Regions from separate parts of the Bacillus sp. PK3-067 genome, predicted to be linked through region 1. Evidence: riboswitches for the same ligand, from Rfam matches in the RefSeq annotation. Region 1 holds a riboswitch; each other region holds the start of a gene.
What was found. A riboswitch is a leader RNA that binds a small molecule or an ion and turns the genes downstream of it on or off. The one in region 1 is predicted to bind S-adenosylmethionine.
Positions count from the first base shown of each region.

Region 2: it holds a riboswitch for S-adenosylmethionine, as region 1 does, so the genes downstream of both, mtnK (S-methyl-5-thioribose kinase) here and M1D73_RS04000 (sugar ABC transporter substrate-binding protein) in region 1, are expected to answer to the same signal.
Region 3: it holds a riboswitch for S-adenosylmethionine, as region 1 does, so the genes downstream of both, M1D73_RS02070 (cyclase family protein) here and M1D73_RS04000 (sugar ABC transporter substrate-binding protein) in region 1, are expected to answer to the same signal.

Region 1 is NZ_CP096490.1:770,467-774,934, reverse strand. Features, by position in the region: gene M1D73_RS04005 (NCS2 family permease) at 1-1,219, shown strand, start outside; SAM riboswitch class I at 1,308-1,413, shown strand; gene M1D73_RS04000 (sugar ABC transporter substrate-binding protein) at 1,502-2,614, shown strand; gene M1D73_RS03995 (sugar ABC transporter ATP-binding protein) at 2,611-4,098, shown strand; gene M1D73_RS03990 (ABC transporter permease) at 4,082-4,468, shown strand, end outside.
Region 2 is NZ_CP096490.1:4,063,064-4,067,531, reverse strand. Features, by position in the region: gene M1D73_RS20790 (pyridoxal phosphate-dependent aminotransferase) at 1-146, opposite strand, end outside; gene M1D73_RS20785 (carbon-nitrogen family hydrolase) at 161-1,024, shown strand; SAM riboswitch class I at 1,096-1,237, shown strand; gene mtnK (S-methyl-5-thioribose kinase) at 1,328-2,509, shown strand; gene mtnA (S-methyl-5-thioribose-1-phosphate isomerase) at 2,506-3,567, shown strand; gene M1D73_RS20770 (YvrJ family protein) at 3,635-3,796, shown strand; gene M1D73_RS20765 (3-hydroxybutyrate dehydrogenase) at 3,826-4,468, opposite strand, start outside.
Region 3 is NZ_CP096490.1:383,279-387,746, forward strand. Features, by position in the region: gene M1D73_RS02060 (ATP-binding protein) at 1-684, shown strand, start outside; gene M1D73_RS02065 (hypothetical protein) at 914-1,294, shown strand; gene M1D73_RS02070 (cyclase family protein) at 1,323-1,955, opposite strand; SAM riboswitch class I at 2,041-2,153, opposite strand; gene M1D73_RS02075 (PRK06851 family protein) at 2,303-3,412, shown strand; gene M1D73_RS02080 (nucleotidyltransferase domain-containing protein) at 3,524-4,306, shown strand; partial or broken gene M1D73_RS02085 (MFS transporter) at 4,320-4,468, opposite strand, start outside.

The sequences.
Region 1 (4,468 bases):
CATTGTCGTAAACCCTGTTATCCTTGGAGATGCAGGTGTTCCATTTGAACAAGCATTTACAGCAACAATTATCGCTGCTGTTGTCGGAACATTATTTATGGCAATCTTTACAAACTTACCAATCGCAATCGCGCCAGGTATGGGATTAAATGCTTACTTCTCTTACTCTGTTGTAAAAGCGCATGAAGGCATGACTTTCGCAATTGCATTCTCTGCTGTATTCGTAGCAGGTATGATTTTAATTTTGCTATCATTTACATCTTTCCGTACAAAATTAATGGAAGCAATTCCTGAAAACTTAAAACATGCAATTACTGCTGGTATCGGGCTATTTATCGCCTTTATCGGTTTACGTTTAACAGGTATCGTTACAAAAAATGATGCAAACTTAGTTGGACTTGGTGATCTTCACTCTGCTCCAGTACTACTAGCATTAGCTGGACTTGGAATTACAATTGTCCTTATGTCTTTAAATGTAAATGGCGCACTATTTATCGGGATGCTATTAACTGGTATTATCGCTTTCTTCACGGGACAATTATCATTCTCAAACGGTGTTACATCAATGCCTGGTTTACCAGAAGGAATTATCGTTTCAAATCCAATTACTGCTGTATCTGACGTAATTAACTACGGATTATACGGCGTTGTATTCTCATTCTTCCTTGTTACACTATTCGATACAACAGGTACATTACTTGGCGTTGCACAACAAGGTGGATTTATGAAAGACGGAAAGCTTCCAAAAGCAGGACGAGCTCTTCTATCTGACTCATTCTCAGCAACTATTGGTTCTATGTTCGGAACGACACCATCAACAGCTTACATTGAATCATCTGCTGGTGTTGCAGCTGGTGGTCGTACTGGTTTAACAACTGTTACAGTAGCGGTTCTATTCACACTAGCAGCATTCTTCGGCCCATTAGTAAGTGCTGTTTCTGGTGTATCAGCTATTACTGCACCCTCATTAATTATCGTTGGTAGTCTTATGATGGGTTCAGTTCGCCACATCGATTGGGACGCATTTGATGAAGCATTCCCAGCATTCTTAGTAATCTTAAGCATGCCACTTACATCAAGTATCGCAACAGGTATCGCACTTGGATTTATTTCATACCCACTTATGAAAGTGGCAAAAGGTAAATTCCGTGCTGTTCACCCACTTGTATATGTATTTGGAATTTTGTTTGCTTATCAATTGATATTCTTACCACATTAAAATCCCTCTTCCTGAGGGATTTTTTTATAAATACTGTTTGACAATACCATTCGTTTGTGGAATAATTCAAAATAGTTAAATATCGGATGTCTTATCAAGAGCAGGTGGAGGGATGAGCCCTACGAAGCCCGGCAACCGACCCATTTATGGGCACGGTGCTAATTCTTACAACACATTGTGTTGAAAGATAAGAGTAATATGATAAGGCGTCTTTTCTATATGAAAAGGCGTTTTTTATTTTCACTCCCTCCTCTCTCTTTTTAGTTTAGGAGGGATTTTTTTATGAAAAAATTATGTTCCATCGTACTTATTTTTCTCTTATTTACATTAGCAGCTTGTACAAATGAACAAGATACTATCTCTTCACAAAAGCAACAAACTGTGAGAAAGGCGACTACAACGGTAGAAAATCAATTACAAACAGAAATTCCAAGCCAAATGAAGAAGCCATTAAAAATCGCATTAATTATGCAAATGTCCATCGGAACTTTTTCCTCTCAATATATTGAGGGTGTCAAAAAACAAGTTGAGCTATTTGGCGGCAGTGTACAAGTCTACAATTCTGATAACGATTTAGCAAAAATGGCTGCAAATTTAGATACTGCTATTAATTCAAAAGTGGATGGTATTTTAATTGATCATGGCCGTTCTGAAGCACTAAAACCTGGAGTAGAAAAAGCGTTACAAGCGAACATTCCCGTAGTTGCGTTCGATAACGATCTACGCTTGCCAGGTGTGACAATTATTGATCAAGATGACTATAGTCTTGCATGGAAATCATTAAAAACATTAGCGGAAGATTTGAATGGACAAGGAAATATCGCAGTTGTATGGGTCGGCGGATTTGCTCCAATGGAACGTCGCAATGTTATCATTGATGCTTTTTATAAACGGTATCCAAATATAAAAGAAATCGCAAGATTCGGTACTGCTAGTAATAACACGCCACTCGATACACAAACACAAGTAGAAGCTTTACTAAAGAAATATCCGAAAAAAGGCGATTTACAAGCTATTTTCGCTTCGTGGGATGAGTTTGCTAAAGGGACTGTTAAAGCACTTGAACAAGCTGGTCGTACAGATATAAAAGTATATGGCATTGACTTAAGTAATGAGGATTTACAACTCATGCAAAAAGAAAACTCACCTTGGACTGCTACAGCTGCAACTGATCCAGCTGAAGTAGGTAAGGTTCAAGTACGATTTTTATACAAAAAAATTGCTGGTGAACAAACGCCAGATATTTATTCACTAGAACCTTATTTAGTAAAGAAAAATAGTTTACCAAAAGAAAATATAACAATGGATCAGTTATCAAAATATATAAACGGTTGGGGAGACTCAAAAGATGCATATTCCCCTTGGATGAAAAAATTAGAGAAGGAGAAAAAATGATGACGTTCTCTCTTCAAAACATTACACATTCTTATCATGTCGCTACACCTGTTCTAGAAGATGTTTCTATTCATATTCAAAAAGGAAAAGTACACGCTTTACTAGGCATGAACGGTGCAGGAAAAAGTACTTTACTAAAAATAGCAACTGGTGAAATTCAACCAGTTGTTGGCGATATAAAAATTGATACTCAGTCTGTTTCCTTTACTTCACCGCGCGATGCAAAAAAGCATGGCATTTCTTTCGTAACACAAGAAGTAGATCACGGACTTATTCCCGGATTATCTGTATTAGAAAATGTACTAATCGATCATTTAGCAATGCAAAATAAAGTACTATTTTCAAAGTCCAAATTAGTCGCACTTGCTAAACAACATTTGCAAACTGTACAGGTAAATTTAAATGTTTCGGAAGATGTTTCAAACTGTTCATTACATGAAAAACAATTACTTCTTATCGCAAGAGCTTTATCTAACAATACAAATTACCTTTTATTAGATGAACCTACTTCTTCTCTTGGACCAAAAGAAGTTGAAACCTTTGGGAAACTATTAAAAGATTTAACATCAAAAGGAATTGGCATCCTTTTAGTTTCTCATCGTTTATCAGAGATTCGAAATTTCGCGGATGATGTAACTGTATTACATAACGGTCAAGTTGCCCTTTCTGAAACCATTACAACGATTACAGATCAACAAATTGTGGAAGCGATGACTGGAAAACAACTTACACTTCCTATTAATACAGCACCAAAAACCGGGAGCGAGGAACTATTTAAAGTACAAGAGCTTCTATTACACGAAGGTCATTCTCCCCTTTCTCTTACAATACGAAAAGGAGAAACTGTTGTGATATACGGATTAATTGGAAGTGGAAAAACAACACTTGCTGAAACGTTATTTGGTGCTCTTCATACTTATCACGCAGAAATAGCCGGTCAAAAACTAACGATTAAAACACCACGAGATGCGATTAAAGCGAAAATCGCACTTGTACCAGAAGAAAGAAGAAAACAAGGCGTATTTCTTTCGGAAGATATTATAAGTCACACAAATTTACATCAATCAGGTTGGAAACGAAAACAAACCGAATTAAATGATGCTACTACAGCAATTTCTTCTTTCGGTATTTCACCAAATGACCCAAAGGCACTTATTCATTCACTTAGCGGTGGAAACCAACAAAAAGTCTCAATTGCAAAGTGGAGTGGATTCAAACCTAATCTATTTCTTTTAGACGAGCCAACTAAAGGTGTAGACATCGCTGCGAAACAAGACATTTTTCAATTCATTCGCAACATTACAGAAAACGGAAGTTCCGTAATTTATTTCACAGGAGAACAAGATGAAGCGTTGCATATCGCTGATCGCATTCTTATACTGGCAAACGGAGAATTTGTAGGTGAATACTTACCAAGCGAACTATCTCCTGAACAGCTTTTACATTTATCTGAAGGGAGCTATTCCATTGAATCTCGTTCATAAAACGAAAACTAAGAAACTATATTTACCTACTCATCTTTTTTATCAATTTAGTACAATTGCTATTATTATAGGTGTTACAATTTTTTTCTCTATCGTCAATGACTCTTTTTTAACATATAACAATATTAGTGATATTTTACGTTCTATCTCCATCGTAACGTTACTTGCAATCGGCGTTACCTTTACATTGATTGTAGATGGGTTTGATTTATCAGTCGGCTCTACCGCTAGTTTAGCAACAATTGCAGCTGCTTCTTGTCTCGTTTTATATCGACAAGAACTATTAGTTACACTCCTTGTTCCTATTCTTTGTGGATTATTAGTTGGATTATTAAATGCACTACTCGTTATCCGAATTAAACTACCTGAT
Region 2 (4,468 bases), 2.1 Mb from region 1:
TGCGGTGTTGGTTGATCTGGATTACCTTGACCTAGATTAATAACATCGTGACCAGCTGCAACGACTTTGTTAACTTTTGCAACAAGTGAAGCGAAAAATTGTGTTGGCAATGATGTTACTATCTCAGAAGGTTGAAATAATTTCATACTTTCCACCTCTTTTGAAAGTTGTTACAATTCTAGTGACAAATGATATAATCTTTCCAGTATTTTGTAAAGAGAAAAATAAGAATGGGGCTGAAAAAATGAAAGTCGCATGTATTCAAATGGATATTGTTTTTGGAGATGTAGAAAAAAATATTGAGAATGCTAAAAATAAAATAAGTGAAGCTATGAAGGAAAGGCCAGATGTTATCGTCTTACCAGAACTATGGACAACAGGATATGATTTAACGAGACTTTCTGAAATTGCAGATAGGGATGGAGTGGAAACGAAAGAAAAGTTAATAGAATGGGCGAAGCGATATGATGTACATATTGTTGGTGGGTCCATCGCAAAGCAAACAGAGCAAGGCGTTACAAATACGATGTATGTTGTAAATAATGAAGGACAGTTAGTCAACGAATATAGTAAAGTACATTTATTTCAGCTTATGGATGAACATAAATATTTAATAGCTGGTAATGGTACGGGCGAATTTAAGCTAGATGATGTTGAATGCGCTGGAACAATTTGTTATGATATTCGTTTTCCAGAGTGGATGCGTGTTCATACTGCTAAAGGGGCAAAAGTATTATTTGTTGTAGCTGAATGGCCATTAGTTCGTTTAGCACATTGGCGTTTGCTATTGCAAGCAAGAGCAGTTGAAAATCAGTGTTATGTTGTTGCGTGTAATAGAGCAGGGAAGGATCCGAATAATGTGTTTGCAGGTCATTCTTTAATTGTGGATCCTTGGGGTGAAGTTGTAGTAGAGGCGAATGAAGAGGAATCAATTTTATTTGGAGAGCTTGAATTCGAGAAAATTAAAGAAGTACGTAAAGGAATTCCAGTTTTTGCGGATCGCCGTCCAGAATTATACAAATAAAATGTTGACAAGTGATTTTTATTCTTGGTATAGTCTTCAACATAAAGTTAAAAATTCAAAAAATTATACAACTCTTATCAAGAGCAGGTGGAGGGATTTGGCCCGATGAAGCCCAGCAACCGACCGTAATACCATTGTGAAATGGGGCGTTTATTACGCCAAAAGGCACGGTGCTAATTCCAGCAGAAAGTAAAACTTTCTGGCAGATAAGAGGGGAGAAGATAAACTTCAAACCTCTTTCTTAGTGGAAAGAGGTTTTTCTATGTTAGAAAAACCTCTGAATTTAAAAAGGGGGAGAAGAAGATGGGATATTATTCATTAACAGAAATAACAGCTGTACAATATGCGAAAGATCATGGCTATTTTGAAGAGAAGGCAAATGTCATTTGTCATGAAATTGGAGATGGAAACTTAAATTACGTGTTTAAATTAGATGATGGAGAGAAATCCATTATAATAAAACAAGCACTGCCTTATGCGAAAGTAGTTGGTGAAAGCTGGCCATTGTCTATAAAAAGAGCAACGATTGAAAGCAAGGCATTACAAATTTTTGCGCAGTATGTACCGGATTATGTTCCAGTAGTGTACAGTCATGACGAAGAGTTAGCGATAACGGTAATAGAAGACTTATCAAGACTAACAATTACAAGAAAAGGATTAATAGACGGAGAAGAATATCCGCTTTTATCCCAGCATATTGGTCGTTTTCTAGCACATGTTTTATTTTACACTTCAGATTTTGGTTTACAGTCAAAAGAGAAAAGGGTACTAGAAGGTACCTTTGTAAATCCGGACCTTTGTAAAATTACAGAGGATTTAGTGTTTACAGATCCTTTTGGGCATTATGATACAAATGATTATGAGCGAGATTTACAGCTCGTGGTTGATGAACTTTGGAGTGATAAAACTTTAAAACTAAAAGTAGCACAATATAAATATAAGTTCTTAACAAGAAAAGAAACTCTTATTCATGGTGATTTACATACTGGTAGTATTTTTTCGTCACCTTCTGAAACGAAAGTGATTGATCCAGAATTTGCGGCATATGGCCCATTTGGGTTTGACATAGGTCAATTTATTGCAAATCTATTATTAAATGCGTTATCTAGAGAAGAAGAAAAGAGAAGTGTACTATTTTTCCATATAGAAAAGACGTGGAGTTATTTTGTAGAGACTTTTACAAAGTTATGGATTGGAGAAGGTGTAGAAGCATATACGAAAGAAAAACAATGGTTACCAATTATTTTGCAAAATATCTTTACTGATGCTGTTGGATTTGCCGGATGTGAACTAATTCGTAGAACAATTGGTTTAGCTCATGTAGCAGATTTAGATGAAATAGAAAATAAAGAAACAAGAATTCAAGCTAAGAAACAAGCGCTATCCTTAGGAAAAGAACTAATAAAATATGAATCTAAAAGTGCTGATATTCAACTGTTTCGAACATTATTTCAACAGACAGTTTCAAGGGGTGTAAAAGCATGAGTACAATCGTTACTGTTCCGAGATCTGTAAGTTGGAAAGGGGATGCAATTGCGGTATTAAATCAAACGAAATTGCCACATAGCACAGAATACAAAACATTAACGACTATTGAAGAGGTTTGGAAAAGTATCATAATGTTAGAAGTACGCGGAGCGCCTGCAATTGGAATTGTAGCTGCATTTGGCTTGGCGCTTGCAGCGAAAAAATATAATACTTTACATATCGAAGAATTTCAAAAGAAGTTTAATAGAGACTGTAACTATTTAGGGACATCACGCCCAACGGCAGTAAATTTATTTTGGGCAATTGATCGTATGAGAGAATCTATTCGAGAGATTACTACAATAAAAGAAGCACAAAAAATATTAGAAGAAGAAGCGCTTCGCATTCAACAGGAAGATGAAGAGGTGTGTCGAAATATTGGGGAATATGCGTTAACATGTTTTAAAGATGGCGATAATATTTTAACAATCTGTAACGCTGGAAGTATCGCAACTGCCAGATATGGAACTGCATTAGCTCCCTTTTATATTGGAAAAGAGAAAGGTGTGCGTTTACATGCATATGCGTGTGAAACGAGACCAGTTTTACAAGGTGGTCGCTTAACGACGTGGGAATTGAAGCAAGCAAATATTGATGTGACCCTTATAACAGATAATACTGCAGCTCATGCTATTCAAACGAAAGAAATAAACGCAATTATTGTGGGGGCGGATCGAATTGTCGCAAATGGAGATACAGCCAATAAAATAGGGACAATGAATTTAGCTATTTTAGCAAAGTACTTTAATATCCCATTTTACGTTGCTGCGCCACTGTCAACATTTGATGTTACGAAAGAAACTGGAGCCGAAATTATTATTGAAGAAAGAGATGAAACAGAAGTTACGAAAATCTTTGGAAAACAAGTAGCACCAATTGGAACGGATGTTTATAATCCAGCATTTGACATAACGCCGAATGAATTAATTACAGGAATTATTACTGAGAAAGGTATTATACGCGGGGATTATAAACGAGAAATTGCATCATTATTTGAAAAACAAGCTAATACATAATAGCTTGTTTTTTTATGCCTAAATGCAGTGTTTTCTCTTACTTATATAATGAAAGGAGGGGAAGAGGGTGGAAGAGTGGATCAAGATGATAGGTAATGTAGGGTTTCCGATTGTTGTAACATTATATTTACTCCACCGTATTGAAAGTAAATTAGAGGGGGTAATTGTTGCAATTGAGAAGCTCCCGCGGCAATTACTAAAGTACGAAGATCCTCGGGATAAAAAATAAAGTTTGCTCTTCTTGAGCAAACTTTATTTTTATTGAGCGGTATAACCACCATCGATAACGACAGCTTGACCAGTTATACCTTTAGCTTTTTCACTCGCTAAAAACATCGCATAATCTGCAATTTCTTGTACTTGTAATAAGCGCTTTTGTGGAACGAGTGGATAAATAACATCTTCTAAAACATTTTCAAGTGGTACATTTCGTGTAGTAGCTAAGTCTTGTAGTTGATTACGTACAAGGGGGGTATCAACATAACCAGGGCAAAGGGCATTAACAGTAATACCATGCGTAGCACCTTCTAAAGCGGCAACTTTTGTTAATCCAATTACGCCATGTTTTGCACTATTGTAGGCAGCTTTTCCAGCAAACCCGACAAGGCCGTTAATAGAAGCGACATTAATAATACGACCATATTTTTGTTGTTTCATAATCGGAAAGGCATGCTTAATTGCAATAAACGGAGCAATTTGCATAATTTGAATTAGTAGCTCGAACTTTTCAGTTGGAAAGTCTTCAATGGGTGAAACGTGTTGCATTCCTGCGTTGTTAATTAATATATGTAATGAACCGAAATGATCAACTGTTTGAGAAATTGCTGCTGTAATTTCCTCTTCAGATGTAACGTCACATTTTAAACCGATAGCTTGAAAACCTTCATTTTGTAATTGTTCA
Region 3 (4,468 bases), 390 kb from region 1:
GTGGTTGAAATGATGAACAATATGAAAGAGACGGAAAATTTAGCTGTGATTGGGACTATGTCTACAACAATTGCTCATGAAATTCGAAATCCGTTAACAGCGTTAAAAGGGTTTACGCAAATGCAAAAAGAAAGAAATCCAACTGATACGATGAGCTACGACATTATGCTACAAGAAATTGAAAGAGTCAATGGATTTGTTAGTGAATTGATGTTGTTAGGAAAACCAAAGCCAACAAATTATGAAAGGTGTAATATACGAGACATCCTTCTATATGTTGTGCATCTAATGGAAAGTTATGCAACGCAATATAGAGTTAAATGTCATTTACAAGTAGATGGGAATTTACCGGCTATAAACGGTGATGATAAGCAATTAAAACAAGTGTTATTAAATATCATTAAAAATGGAATAGAATCAATGCCAGAGGGTGGAGAAATTCATATCCGTGCATATCAAAAAACGCAAGGACATTTGTGTATTTCTGTTGAAGACCAAGGATTTGGTATAGAGAATGAGAAGTTAGAAAAAATTGGCAAGGCGTTTTACACAACAAAGGAGACTGGTACAGGACTTGGATTAATGATTACATATAAAATTATTAAGGAACATCAAGGGAGTATCACGATCCAAAGTAGTGTAGGAGTAGGAACGAAAGTAGAAATTTTTTTGCCGACCTTTTAATGTATTGGGAGAAAAGATTTTTCAGAAAAGTGTTCTTGTTGTGTAAATATAAACATTTTATAAAATGTTTCAAGAAGGGTTTTTTTTATAAAATACTTCGTTTATAATGGAGGAAAATATCGACATGAGATTGATTGCTCATGTAGCGGTTCAGTAGTGTTATGAAAAGATAAGAAGGGGTGCACACGCATCCTTTTTTCTATGCAGATATTATGAAAGAGGTGGTATGATGGAATTAACATTAAATTCGACTGTATGTTTACACACGATTCAATTTCGAAAAGAGCAAAAGAATTATATTGTAAAAGATACAATTACAGGAGAAAAATATGAAATGCCGCCACTTTGGATTGATGCATTGGCAATGATGCGTGACGGTTTTTTATTGGGGGAAATTGAGGAGAAATTAAAAGAAGAGTATCCATCCGAAGAAGTGAATATGTTAGCATTCACGAGGCAACTGTTAGAACTAGAACTTGTTGAAATGGTAGATGGAGAAGAGATAGCTTGCACAAAGAAGAAAGAGATAGATTGTTTAGCTTGGTTGCGTCCTCGTGTGGAACAATTCTTTCTTAATTTAAATAGAAAATATAGAAGCAAAGACCAGTAGTGGCCTTTGCTTTTTTTATAGGCTATGTTTAAAAAATAACAGCAAATGCTCTTGCGAAAGCACCGTCACTATTTTTAATTTTTAAAGGTGCTGCTGAGAAAAAGAAACGTTTTTCTTCGATAGCATCTAGATTTGTTAAGTTTTCAATTAAGTAAATATCATTCCCTAGTAATATGTGATGAATCGGTGATGTTTCTGTTGTGACTTCATCAGGGGAAATGAAATCTAAACCGATAGATTTTACTTTTAATCGCACTAGTTCTTTAGCTAATTCTTCAGAAAGATAAAATGCTTCCTTCTCATAAGCTTCTGTATTCCATTTTGTGGATAGATTAGAATGAAAAATAACAATATCACCTTCTTTTATGTCAGTATTATGCAATACTGTCTTAGGTAATTTTCGCTCTTGAATATGTGTTACATCTATAAGAACAGCTTCACCTACAAATTGATCCAGCGGTAATTGATCGATGGTCGTTGCGCCTGAAATAAAATGCGCAGGAGCATCACAATGCGTGCCAACATGAACGACAGAATGAAAATCTGTAACTTGATATCCTGATTCTTCAACACTTGTAACAGCTTCTAGTTGTATTTTAGGTGTTCCAGGAAATTGAGACATATTATTTTCAAATGTTTGTGATAAATCAATTACTTTCATTTTACATACCTCCAATATATGTTTTTCAAATAATAAAAAGCTCATCCTTCAGTATCAAGAAAGATGAGCTTTACATGCTAGTTGGGTTTTATCTTCCAAAATGCATTGCATTTTGCAGGAATTAGCACCTATTCAGTTTGTATAAACTGAGGTTGCTGGGCTTCAAAGGGCCGGTCCCTCTGCCTCTCTTGATAAAGAAGTATTCAGTTTTTAAAATCGGAATTTTCCGATAGTTAAATTGTAATTCATTTCCTTTTTGCGTGCAATACAAAATAGGTATTCACCCAAATAAAGCTGCTCGCATATTGTAGCTTATGTAAATAGAATGCTGCGAAGGAGTGAGTGCAGTGACAGGAAATGTATTAAATTATTATGCTGGTGGTAATACAGCTAGGGGATTTCACAATTTATACGAAGAGAATTTAAAAGGATTAGACAGATTATTTATCTTAAAGGGTGGCCCAGGAACGGGAAAATCTTCTTTAATAAAGGCAATAGGTCGTGAATGGATTGAAAAAGGATATGATATTGAATTTTTACATTGTTCTTCTGATAATAAATCGGTTGATGGTGTAATTATCCCAAAATTAAAAGTAGGAATTGTTGATGGGACATCGCCGCATGTTATTGAGCCAAAAATGCCAGGGGTTGTTGAAGAGTATATAAATTTAGGAATTGCTTGGGACTCAGATAAACTAAGAAAGCAGAAGTTAGAAATTGAAAGATTTGTTTCAGAAGCAAGCAAAGCTTTTCAGTCTGCTTACGCACGTTTTAAAGAGGCATTGGTTATACATGATGAGTGGGAGAAGATATATATTGATAATATAGATTTTAATAAAGCAAATGAACTAACCAATCAGCTAATCCAGAAATTATTTGCAGATAAAAGCGGGAGACAATCGCTTGTAAAACATCGTTTTTTAGGAGCTGCTACACCGAAAGGAGCAGTTGATTTTGTTCCTAATTTAACAGAAGGGTTACCACATCGTTATTTTATAAAAGGGCGCCCAGGCTCTGGAAAATCAACGATGCTCAAAAAGTTAGCTAAGGCAGCTGAAGAAAAAGGGTTTGAAGTTGAAGTATATCATTGCGGATTTGACCCGAATAGTCTTGATATGGTTATCGTAAGAGAATTAGGATTTGCAATTTTTGATAGCACCGCACCACATGAATATTTTCCAAGTCGCGAGGGTGATGAAATTATTGATATGTATGTCCTTATTGTTACGCCAGGGACGGATGAGAAATATGCGAAGGAAATTCGTGATGTCTCCATTCAATATAAAGCAAAAATGAATGAGGCGATGTCTTTCTTAGCGAAAGCAAAATCGGTTCGTGATAAATTAGAACGAATTTATATTGCTGCTATGGATTTTTCAATAGTAGATGCATATAAAGAGGAGATTCAAAAAGAGTTTGAACGAATTGCTGCTACTGTAATTGAAAAGCAACAATAGACGTTTCATTAGGCTGTCAGTAATTTCTGACAGTTTTTTTAGTATGTAGTAAAATTAATAGTGTATTGTCGAATTTCCAAGGAAATAATCAAAAAATGGAGATGTTATGAAATGAGAGAGAAAATCGAGTTGGAGTTAGAAAGAATTGAAAAAGAGAATGATGTAAAAATTTTATTTGCGGTGGAATCAGGGAGTCGTGCTTGGGGGTTTCCATCGAAAGATAGCGATTATGATGTTAGGTTTGTTTATATACATCCGGTAGAATGGTATTTATCAATTCATGACAAACGAGATGTAATTGAATATCCAATTAGTGATGATTTAGATATAAGTGGTTGGGATATTAAAAAGGCGTTGCAACTATTCGCGAAGTCGAATCCTGCTTTACTTGAGTGGATTCGATCACCAATTTTTTATTCGAAAAACTCTAATTTTCCAGAACTACTTCAACAGATGAGTGAGAAGAATTTTGATCCAAAAGCAACGATATATCATTATTTACATATGGCGTCGAAAAATTATCGTGAATTTTTGCAAGGTGAGAATGTAAAGCTGAAAAAGTACTTTTATGTATTACGTCCCATTTTAGCTTGTAAGTGGCTAGAAGAGAAAACGACTTTACCTCCTGTAGAATTTGATCGATTAATTACAGAATTATCATTAGAACGTAGCGTATTAGATGAAATTGAAAAGTTGTTAATAAAGAAAAAAGCAGGTACTGAATTAGATGTTGGATTGAAAATTAAGGTGCTAAATCAATTTTTAGAAGAACAAATTCATTACTATCAGCAATATGTAAAAGGAATTGAAAAGGGATCAGGAATCGATATTGAGAGTTTAAATACATTGTTTCGAGATATGTTGTTTGAAGCATATGAAAAAGAGCACAAGTAAGTTTGTGCTCTTTTTATTTTGTAGGAATGAAGAAAACAGATATAGCCGCGATAAGACCTGCAAAGGAGAATAAGTAAAAATTCCATGCTAGGTCATATTGCATTGTCATAATAATACCGACGAGAATTGGGCCAGCAATTGCACCAACTCGGCCAAGCCCCA